3 regions of the Neorhizobium sp. P1_A6 genome follow, and region 3 is predicted to be linked to each of the others. Evidence: riboswitches for the same ligand, from Rfam matches in the RefSeq annotation. Region 3 holds a riboswitch; each other region holds the start of a gene.
What was found. A riboswitch is a leader RNA that binds a small molecule or an ion and turns the genes downstream of it on or off. The one in region 3 is predicted to bind cobalamin.
Positions count from the first base shown of each region.

Region 1: linked by a shared signal. The riboswitch ahead of AC1D3C_RS23605 (DUF1636 family protein) and the one ahead of AC1D3C_RS05875 ((2Fe-2S) ferredoxin domain-containing protein) in region 3 are both predicted to bind cobalamin.
Region 2: linked by a shared signal. The riboswitch ahead of bluB (5,6-dimethylbenzimidazole synthase) and the one ahead of AC1D3C_RS05875 ((2Fe-2S) ferredoxin domain-containing protein) in region 3 are both predicted to bind cobalamin.

Region 1 is NZ_JBFTZM010000013.1:137,271-140,526, forward strand. Features, by position in the region: gene cobN (cobaltochelatase subunit CobN) at 1-405, opposite strand, end outside; gene cobW (cobalamin biosynthesis protein CobW) at 423-1,460, opposite strand; gene AC1D3C_RS23605 (DUF1636 family protein) at 1,457-1,867, opposite strand; cobalamin riboswitch at 1,976-2,214, opposite strand; cobalamin riboswitch at 2,274-2,502, shown strand; gene AC1D3C_RS23610 (CbtB domain-containing protein) at 2,540-2,725, shown strand; gene AC1D3C_RS23615 (CbtA family protein) at 2,739-3,256, shown strand, end outside.
Region 2 is NZ_JBFTZM010000003.1:186,031-189,286, forward strand. Features, by position in the region: gene AC1D3C_RS07750 (NADP-dependent malic enzyme) at 1-363, shown strand, start outside; gene AC1D3C_RS07755 (hypothetical protein) at 512-1,213, shown strand; gene bluB (5,6-dimethylbenzimidazole synthase) at 1,214-1,900, opposite strand; cobalamin riboswitch at 1,995-2,186, opposite strand; gene AC1D3C_RS07765 (TolB family protein) at 2,214-3,050, opposite strand; gene AC1D3C_RS07770 (NAD+ synthase) at 3,060-3,256, opposite strand, start outside.
Region 3 is NZ_JBFTZM010000002.1:367,585-370,840, forward strand. Features, by position in the region: gene AC1D3C_RS05870 (ABC transporter substrate-binding protein) at 1-1,043, opposite strand, end outside; gene AC1D3C_RS05875 ((2Fe-2S) ferredoxin domain-containing protein) at 1,061-1,849, opposite strand; cobalamin riboswitch at 1,949-2,143, opposite strand; gene aztD (zinc metallochaperone AztD) at 2,290-3,256, opposite strand, start outside.

The DNA.
Region 1 (3,256 bases), on a different contig from region 3:
GCCGGCGATCCGGTCTTCCGAAACGGTCGAGGCGACGGTCAGCCGTTCGTCGCGGATGCTGCATTCGCCGGGCAGCAGCGCCAGCGCGATCTTTTTCCGCTTCGCCATGTGCGAAAGTTCTTCCACGCCATAAGCCCAGCGGTCGTAACCGCCGAGAATGCGCACGAGGATGACCTTGGCCTGGGTAGCCGTCTTCTCGATCCAAAGATCGACCGACATAGGATGGCGAAGGTCGGAGAGATTGGTGAGGCGGAGGCTTGTCAAATCCGGACCCCAGACGGCCGCAACGCCGTTCAGGTCGCTGCCGGAAAAGGATAGCACCACCACGTCGGCCGGCGACTGATTGAGGTCGACCGGTTCGATGAGGTCGTCAAGCGACGACGATGTGGTGGCGAGTATGTGCATCCTTCCCTCGGGCCTTCTTATGCGGCCAGCATCCTTTCGATCGCGGCGCGGTCGATGCCTTTTTCGCCGATCACGACGAGGCGGCTTGTCCGCGCTTCGCCGGGTGCCCAGGCACGGTCGAAATAGTGGTTCACGCGCGATCCTACCGCCTGAACCTGCAGGCGCATCGGCTTGTTCGCGACTTCCACGAAGCCTTTTATGCGCAGCACGTTTTCGGCTTCGGCCGTTGCAGAAATGCGGGCGGCGAGCTGTTCGGCATCGGTGACGGCGGCCAGATCGACGACAAAGCTGTCGAAATCGTCGTGATCGTGGTCGAGTTCGCCGTCGTGATGGGTCTTGCGGTTTTCGATATCGTCTTCGACGGCGAGGCCGAGGCCAATCAGTACGGCGGGATCTATGGCGCCATTGGCGGCCGAGACGATTTTCACGGCACGTGGCAGATGCGCGGAAACGCGATCCCTGGCGGTCGCGAGGCCGGCAGCATCCAGGAGGTCGCTCTTGGTGAGCACGATCATGTCGGCGCAGGCGACCTGGTCCTCGAACACTTCCTCGACCGGATCGTCATGGTCGATCGAGCCGTCCGCGTCGCGCTGCGCTTCCAGCGCCTCGTGATCGTCGGCAACGCGGCCTTCGGCGAGCGCCAGTCCGTCGACCACGGCTATCACCGCATCGACCGTCACCCGTGCCTTGACGTCAGGCCACTGGAACGCCTGGACGAGGGGCTTCGGCAACGCAAGGCCGGAGGTCTCGATGAGGATGTGATCGACGCGGGGTTCGATGGCCAGGATACGGTCGATCGCCGGCACGAAATCGTCCGCCACGGTGCAGCAGATGCAGCCGTTGGCAAGCTCGATGATGTTGTCTTCCGGGCAGCTTTCGATGCCGCAGCCCTTCAGGACGTCTCCGTCGATGCCGACATCGCCGAATTCGTTGACGATGATCGCCAGCCGCTTACCCTTCAGGTTTTCGATCAGGTTGCGGATCAGCGTGGTCTTGCCGGCTCCCAGAAACCCGGTAACGACGGTGCAGGGAACGCGGTCGAACGAAACGCTCATGATGGCATGTCCTCATGGTGATGAAAGGGTGGAATACGGGCCGTCATGCCCTTGCCGCGCAGGCAGGTCGGGCGGCCGCGAAGGGGAAGGAAACCGCGCTCGTCCTCGGCCAGCATCATCGCGCCGGTGACGATATCCTCGACATTGTCGAGCGACAGATGGCCGAAGACATAGGACCAGCCGCTCTTGTGGTTGAAGGCGGCACTCGGGCTTTTTTCGCAATTGGCAAGGCAGGTGACCGGCTTGACCGCCAGCGGTTTGCCGCTTGCTGCTTCACGCAGCGCCGCGATCAGCGCGATGCCCGGCCGGACTTCGCCGTCGGATGCGTCGCGGCAATTGGTGCAGACGAAAATCGTCACATCTGCCGAGCCGGCGGTTGCCGGATCATCTGGTCGGTGGTCACTCATCGGTCAGCCGCGTTCCCGCCGGGGTCGAAAAATCGGGGCGCGGAGCAGAAGGTCGAAAATCCCTCTGCGGTGATCGAGAAACTTCCTCCGGAGCACCCCGCCCGGTGAAGCAAAATGAATCGGACGGCAGGTCTCCTGGCTCGCGGGTCGTCGCCATTTGCCTGCCTTCCCAGAAGTCCGTTGGCCGGATTTCCCAGTGGCTTGACGGCCAAATGGCCGTTTTAGGCAATGGCTCGCCGCCTACAGTTGCGGGGGCAGCCGCGGCATTGATCCTGAAAAGGGATCGCACCGCATTCTCTCTTAGCCCTCCCCGTTGCCGGAAAGGGACCATCTCTCTTCAAGTAAGCCCGGTCGCAGGCCCATGTCAATGCGTCGCAAAGGCGATTGCCGTGACGCCGAATTCGTCTATAGTGACCGAGCCTATGGTGCCCGAAAGGGTTTTAGAGGGAATGCGGTGCGACGGAATTCTGCCGTCCAACCCGCGGCTGCCCCCGCAACTGTAAGCGGAAAGTCTTCGACCAAAACGGCCGTCCGGCCGTCATGCCACTGGGAAATCCGGCCAACGGACTTCTGGGAAGGCGGGAGAAGGCGTCCGATCCGCGAGCCAGGAGACCTGCCAGAGGCGACAAAGAACGTGAACGGCCCTCGGGTGGAGGGCGAAAGGACGAGACCATGGTTACGAATTCTACTGCAACTACTGCAACTGCAGTCACCATTTCCGCCTCGAAGATCATTCCCCTCAGCATGACGGCCCTGCTCGGCCTGTTCATCGTTGGCTTTGTCGGCTTCTCGCATCTGGAAGTCGTCCACAATGCCGCGCATGACACGCGCCACTCGCTCGCCTTCCCCTGCCACTGAGGAGTTCTCCCAAATGTCGTTGTTTCGCAACATCGTCTTCACGGCGGTGATCGCCGGGCTTTTGTCCGGACTGCTGCTGACCGTGATGCAGAGCTTCTCCACCGTGCCGCTGATCCTGCGGGCCGAGGTGTTTGAAAATGCTGCGCCCGAGGCCGGCCACAGCCATGACGCTGCACCTGCCGCAGGTGCCACGGCATCCGCCGCCGAGCATCACCACGGCGAAGAGGCCTGGGCTCCCGCCGATGGCTTCGAACGTTTCATTTACACGCTTGCGGCGGACATGCTGTCGGCTATCGGTTTTGCCCTCGTCCTGATCGCTGCTTCGGAAGCGTTCGGCGGCTTCAAGGGCTGGCGCGGTGGCCTGATGTTCGGCATTGCCGGCTTTCTCACCGTCATCCTTGCACCCGGCCTCGGCCTGCCGCCGGAACTGCCCGGCATGCCGGCTGCGGAACTCGGTCCGCGCCAGATCTGGTGGGTCTCGACGGCTGTCTGCACGGCGATCGGCCTCGGCCTGCTCGCCTATACCCGCTC
Region 2 (3,256 bases), on a different contig from region 3:
GAGAGTGCGCAGAAGATGCGGGCTGCCCTGAAGCTGGTGCGCCAGCGGGCGCCGGAGCTGGAAGTGGACGGCGAAATGCAAGGTGGTTCGGCATTGTCGGAAACGCTGCGCAAGCGGGCCATGCCGGACAGTTCGCTGACCGGCGAAGCCAACCTGCTGGTTTTCCCGAACCTCGATGCGGCAAACATCTCGCTTGGTCTCGTCCGCAACCTCACGGACGCCCTGCATGTCGGCCCCATCCTTCTCGGGGCGGCCCAACCGGCGCATATCCTGTCGTCCTCGGTCACGTCGCGCGGCGTGGTGAACATGGCGGCGCTCGCCGTCGTGGAAGCATCGCAACCCAATCTGCAATTTCAATCCTGAGTTGCATAATTCTCTCGATGCGATGATTTGAGCCCCGCCCGGGGCTCAGCCGGCCCCTGGATAGATTTCACCGTGCGGTGATCGCGGCTTTATGAGATTATCAACCGGCACGTTCCATGATGGCATCTTCTACTAACTAAAGGAGAGGATGCCGGAATTGCCGATACCGCTTCGCGGCCTGCTGACCATACCGCTCTTGTTTTTGCCTGCCGCAGCGCTGGCGGGAGACCCCGCCGTTTGCGCAGCGCTTTACCGGAAACTTGGAAACAGCCCGGAAATCATCGGCAACACGTCTGCGGCGCGCTCCTACGCCCAGCAGCTCGGCGAATATAATGCCGACATCCGTGAACTGCGGGTCGACATGCGCCGCGCCGGCTGCGGCAACGGCAGCGTCGTAGTTCTCGGCGGCCCCAATGCCGAGGTCTGCGGCCAGATGCGGGATGCGCTGGGAAGAATGGAGCAGAGCCGCGACACGCTGATGGCAGAGCGCAACGGTTCGCGGCAGATGATCCTGCCCTCGGAAGAGCGGAATGCCATTCTCGCCGCCATTCGCGAACAGCGCTGCATCCCTTCTTTCGAGCCGCTGCCGCCTGTAGTCGACGACAAGCGAAAGGTGCCGGGCATCGAGCTTCCCAGGCAAGAGGAGCCTTATTCCGGAATTACCAACCTGCGCACCCACCCGCCGCAAAAGCCGCAGGCGACCGCAGTCCCGCCGCCAGTGCTCACACCACCGCCGGAGCGGCCATACGACCCAAGCAAAAAGGTGCGCACCGTCGGGCCGACCTTCCTGCCCGAAGCGGGTATCGATCTCACCAATCCGAAATCGGCAGGACCGCAGCCGCAGCAATAGTCAGCGGCCGTTCCATCGGTCCTGAAAGATCAGCGCGTCCAGGCCCAAGCGCTGGCGCCAGCCCTTGAGCGCCAGTTCGGGTTCGCCGTAGAGCCGATCGACGTAACCGAGGCAGAGCCAGGCGACGATCTCGACGCGGTCGGGAATGCCGAGCAGCCCGCGCACGTCCTCGTCGCGGAAAATGCTGACCCAGCCGACACCGACGCCCTCGGCCCTTGCCGCCAGCCAGAGGTTCTGCACGGCGCAGACGGTCGAATAGGCATCCATGCGCGGATTATGGGTCCGGCCGAGCACGACCGGACCGGCGCGGTCCGGATCGCAGGTGACGCAGATCGACAGCGGCGCCTTGACGATGCCTTCGAGCTTGAGACTGCGATAGAGGTCGCGGCTTTCCTCGGCAAACATCTCCACGGCCTCGTCATTCGCACGCGAAAAGGCGGCCCGGGCGGCCTCGCGTACCGCCGGATCGCGGATGAGGATGAAATTCCAGGGCTGCATGAAGCCGACCGAGGGTGCGGCATGGGCGGCGCCGAGCAGCCGCATCACCAAGTCGTCCGGCAGCGGATCGGGCAGGAACTGGTCGCGCACGTCGCGGCGTGTCTCGATCGCCCGGTAGACGGCGGCGCGTTCGACCTTGGAAAACTCGCCTGCAGGCAGCAAGGCATGCGCGAAAGGATCAGTCTGCATCGTCAAGTCCCCAACAATGCCGTCGCTCCCTTGCCTTCCCGGCTTGAAGCCTTTGGGCAAAAAGAGGTTCGAAACCTTTCCGCCGTCCGCGCGGGCTGGTCTATCTTGTCAGGCCGGTCTTCTGACTTGGCTTCATCCGCCTGCACCGCCGCCTTCCCGGAAAAATCCCAGTGGCTTTAAAATCCTGCGGCCGAGCGTCCACCTCACAGCGTTGGGCACGTTCCGGTTCCACCCCGGATTCCCGATTCTCCGGCTTGTCGCCGGCACCTTACAGGATTGTTTATGCCCTCACGCTATCTTCGGCGCAAGGCGTTCATGCGACAGGGAAATAGCGCACATAGGCAAACTCATCGCCATCAGGCGACCAGTTCGGCGAATTCATCGTGCCTTGCCCGCCGAAAAGCTCGAACAGCGTTTCGACATTGCCGCCGTCCATGTCCATCAGCCTGACGCGGACGTCAAGATCGCGCGGATGGTCGAAGACATCGGCGTCGTAGGAGACAAAGACGATCTTGTCACCCTTCGGTGACGGATGTGGAAACCAGTCGCCGTAACCGCCGTCGGTGATCCGCTCCGCGACGCCGCCTGCGGCCGGGACGCGCCAGATCTGCATCAGCCCGGTGCGACTGGAATTGAAGTAGATCCATTTTCCATCCGGCGAATAGTCTGGCCCGTCATTGCGGCCCTCGCCGAATGTCAGCCGCGTCTCTGCGCCACCTTCGATGCCGATGGTATAGATGTCGAACTCGTCGCCGCGGATGCCGCAATAGGCGAAGTTTTTTCCGTCCGGCGACCAGCCATGCCAATAGGACGGCAGATTCCGGGTCACCAGCCGCGGCACGCCGCCGCCGGCGGGAAGCACATAGATCGTCGACTTGCCGAACTCGACCTTGTCGGAAATGGCGATCAGCGAACCGTCCGGCGAAATGCCGTGGTCGTTGTTGCATTGGCGGGCAAAGCCGGTATCGACCGGTTCAGGCCCGTCATCACCCGCCGGTGACAGACGATAGATCAGGCCCTCGCTGTTGAGCATCAGGTAGCGCCCGTCCGGCGACCAGTTGGGCGCCTCGAACAGGGCTTCCGTCTGCCAGACCACCCGCATCGCCCTCGTCCGGATATTGAAGATCTCGACGGAGCTGCGCGGGGCCATGATCCTCTCCTATCGATCGCGGAAACGGTTGGTGATCGGATAGCGCCGATCGCGGCCAAAATTCTTCTTGGTGATCTTGACGCCCGGCGCCGATTGGCGCCGCTTGTATTCGGCGAGATAGAGCAGGTGTTCGATCCGGTGAACAGTCGCGATGTCGTGGCCGCGGGCGACGATCTCCTCGGTGCCCATTTCCAGCTCGACGAGGC
Region 3 (3,256 bases):
TAGGTTATGACCAGCAGACGCAGCGGCTTGCCGCCTTTTTCGCGCATGCCGCCGCTGCCTTTTGCCCAGCCGGCTTCGTCGAGAAGCGCTGCGGCCTTGGCAGGGTCGGTCGGGCGTGCCTCTCTGCCCGCAAAGGGGAAATAGGAGGCGTAGGCGCCGGTGGCGGGGTCGCCACCGTTGATCGCGGTGGCAAGCTCCTTGCGGTCGAAGGCCAGATCGATCGCCTGGCGCACTTTCACATCATCCATCGGCGGCCGGGCAGTGTTGAAGAAAGCGAGATACTGGTATCCGACCGGGAACGGCTTGATCGCCAGATCAGGGTTTGTCTGGAGCCGGCTCACGACTTCCGACGGCAAGCCGAAAGCCAAATCGAGCTCGCCGGCTTCCAGCGCCAGCGTCAGGGTCTGCGCATCACCGAACTTGCGGAAATTAACCGGCGAACGCTTGTCGGCGCCGGCAAAATGCGCGTTAGGCTCGAGCGTGATTGAGGCATCCGCCTTGAAGCCCGAGATTCGATAAGGACCGCTGAAGACGGCGTTGCCGGCCGCGGTGGGTTTGTACGCGATCAGCGGCCATTCGGCGAAGAGCGCCTGGATGAAAGGCGCCGGCTTTTCGGTTGTCACCTTCAGCGTCAGGTCGTCGGCCGCCTCGAATGTCAGCTTGCCACCGGTGGCGAGCGCCGCCTTGTTGCTGGCAAATGTGTTGTCGAAACCCGCCGCCAGCGCTTTGGCTGTCACCGGCGTGCCGTCGGAAAACAGGCGGCCGTGTTTCAGGGTCACGGTCCAGGTCAGGTCGCCGGTGCGCTGCGCCTTTTCGGCCAGTTCAGGCACGAGCTTGCCGTCCCGATCGACGGTGAAGAGGTTCTCGCCGACCCCGTGGCTGACCAGCGCCCAGCCGTTCGAGCCCTTGGCCGGGTCCGTGCCACTGGTGATGTAGGTGGCGCCGACGCGAACCGGCTCGGCTGCAAAGACAGTGCCTGCGGTGACAAAGATGGCGGCACTGAGCCAGGCGGCGGCCAGGCGCGATAGAGTGTGCGACGTCAATTCTCTTTCCTCTTGTTCTATTCGGATGGGGTGCGAAGCCGCTGCTTGCGGCCCGTTGGGTGATAGGCGAAGTCCTCGACGATCCCACCGCCGAGTAGGTGCTCGCCGATGATCCGGTCGATCGCATCTTCGTTGACGCCGCCGTAATAGGTTCCTTCCGGAAATACCTGCAGCACGGGCGCCAGATTGCAGGGACCGAGACAGGTGGATTTTGCGGTCATCGTGCCGTCGCCGGCAGTGCGCAGGTTCTGCCGCTCCTGCTGGTTGCGCAGATGTCCCCAGATCACATCGGCTCCGGCCGCGTTGCAGGGACCGCCCTGGCAGACGAGCACGCGGCGTTTCTGGGCCGGCACGAGCGATCCCTCGGCAACGGGCGGCGTGTCGGTCTGCGGCACGTCCAGTGCTTCGGCGGTTTCGAGCAGTTCGCCTATCAGCCGCGCCATCAACGTGCTCGAGGCGATATCCCGGGTGATCGAAAGGGCCGGCCAGCGCCGGCTATCGGCCGCTTTCCAGCGCTTCAGCGATTTCGTCAGCCAGATAAGGAAGCTCGGCTCCATGGGCAGGACGAGCGGCACGATAACGACGGTTTCGGCATCCTCGTCGAGCAGATCGGACAGCGCGTCGCGCAGGGAGGGGGTACCCTGTTCGGTAAAGGCGACCCGAACCGTTCCGGCTCCGGTCACGCCAGCTGCAAGTTTTGCGAGCCGTTGCATTTCCAGATGCGGCGATGCCGCAAAGGCGGATTTCGCAATCAGCAGGACGGCGCGCCCGGATACGTTCTGGGAGGATAATCCCTGTGGTTTCACTGCCTTCGTCTCACTCAAAGGAGGAGGCAGCAAAAATGAAGGTTCCGGCAGGCACAGATAGCCCGACGAAACCGTCATTCCTGTGGCACACCCCGACCACGGAACTTCTATCGTCAGGCAGGTCTCCTGGCTCGCGGGTCAAAGCCTTGATCGCCCGTCTTCCCGGCATTGGCTGCCAGTGACATGTTGGGCGAAGGGCTCACCGCTCACAGTTGCGGGACAGCTCCGGTTTTGACCGGATTCCCTCTTAGCTTCCGTCCGAGGACGGAAGAACCTTGACGCCGCGAACTTACACGGCCTCCTCTGCCTGTCAACGCTGCACCTCAACCCGTCGTCTCGCAGGTGATCAGGAGCCGGGGAGGGCATGTTGCATCGTCATCTCCCGATGAAACGATCTGGTCCGGAACTGCCGTTGCAATTGCGGACCGAAGGATATCGCCTCAATGCGAGGCACCGGAGCCGCCGACGGCAACGATCGTAAAGGGTTTTCCTTCGACGGGGATCGTGCGGACTTCCTTCAGGCTCTCCGCATCGACGATGCGAACCAGCGAATGCCGCGGATCGGTGATGGCGACATGACCGTCCGCGACGGCAAGACGCGGCCGCGGATCACGCCAGTGACCGTCCTTGCTGTAGGGCTCGGTGACTTTTCCCTTGCGAACGATCTCGCCCTTGATCACATCCAGCACATGAAGATCACCGTCCTCCGTCAGGATGTAGGCACTGCGCGGCGTTGCTGGGTCCAGCAGGAAGTCGACGCGGCGGGTGGGCAGGGCGATCAGCCGGAAGTGCTTCTCGCTGTCCGGATCGATCAGGACGATTTTGTCCTCGCCGTAGTTGCCGAGGAAGAACTGCATTGCCTTACCGCCAAGCAAGGTACCAGTCGAACCTTTCGGCATGTCAGATGGGTAAGCGAGCATTTCCAGTTTCGGTCCATCAAGTCCGCCAGGACGGGCGACAAGAACGCCTTCCTTGCAACCGAAAGCAACCAGCAGGGATGAAGTGGCCTCGCCGTGAAGATCGGTGCATTTCGCGACGTCGCCGAGCTGCCTGCCCGTCTCGTCAACGACGCGAAGTCCGACCCGCGGCGGCAGTTCGTCGGGCTTGGTTTCGACTTCGGTGTTTGGAACCGACACCAGCACGAAACGACCCATCGTTACCGCTACGCCGTGATGCGGCTTCGTCGTGTCGATTGTCTTCACGTCAGCCCTGCCTTCGAGAAGAGCCGCTTCGTCGATGATATCCGCCTTGCCGCCTCGATCGTAGAAGAGGATCGCATGGTCGTCATGCGGAACGACGTGGAAAGGACGCTTGCCCTCGAAAGTCACGGGCAACAGCCCCACCTCGGAGACCTCCAGGTCCCGATGTTCCCCGTGATCGGAGAAATCGATGCCAGTCTTGAGGACG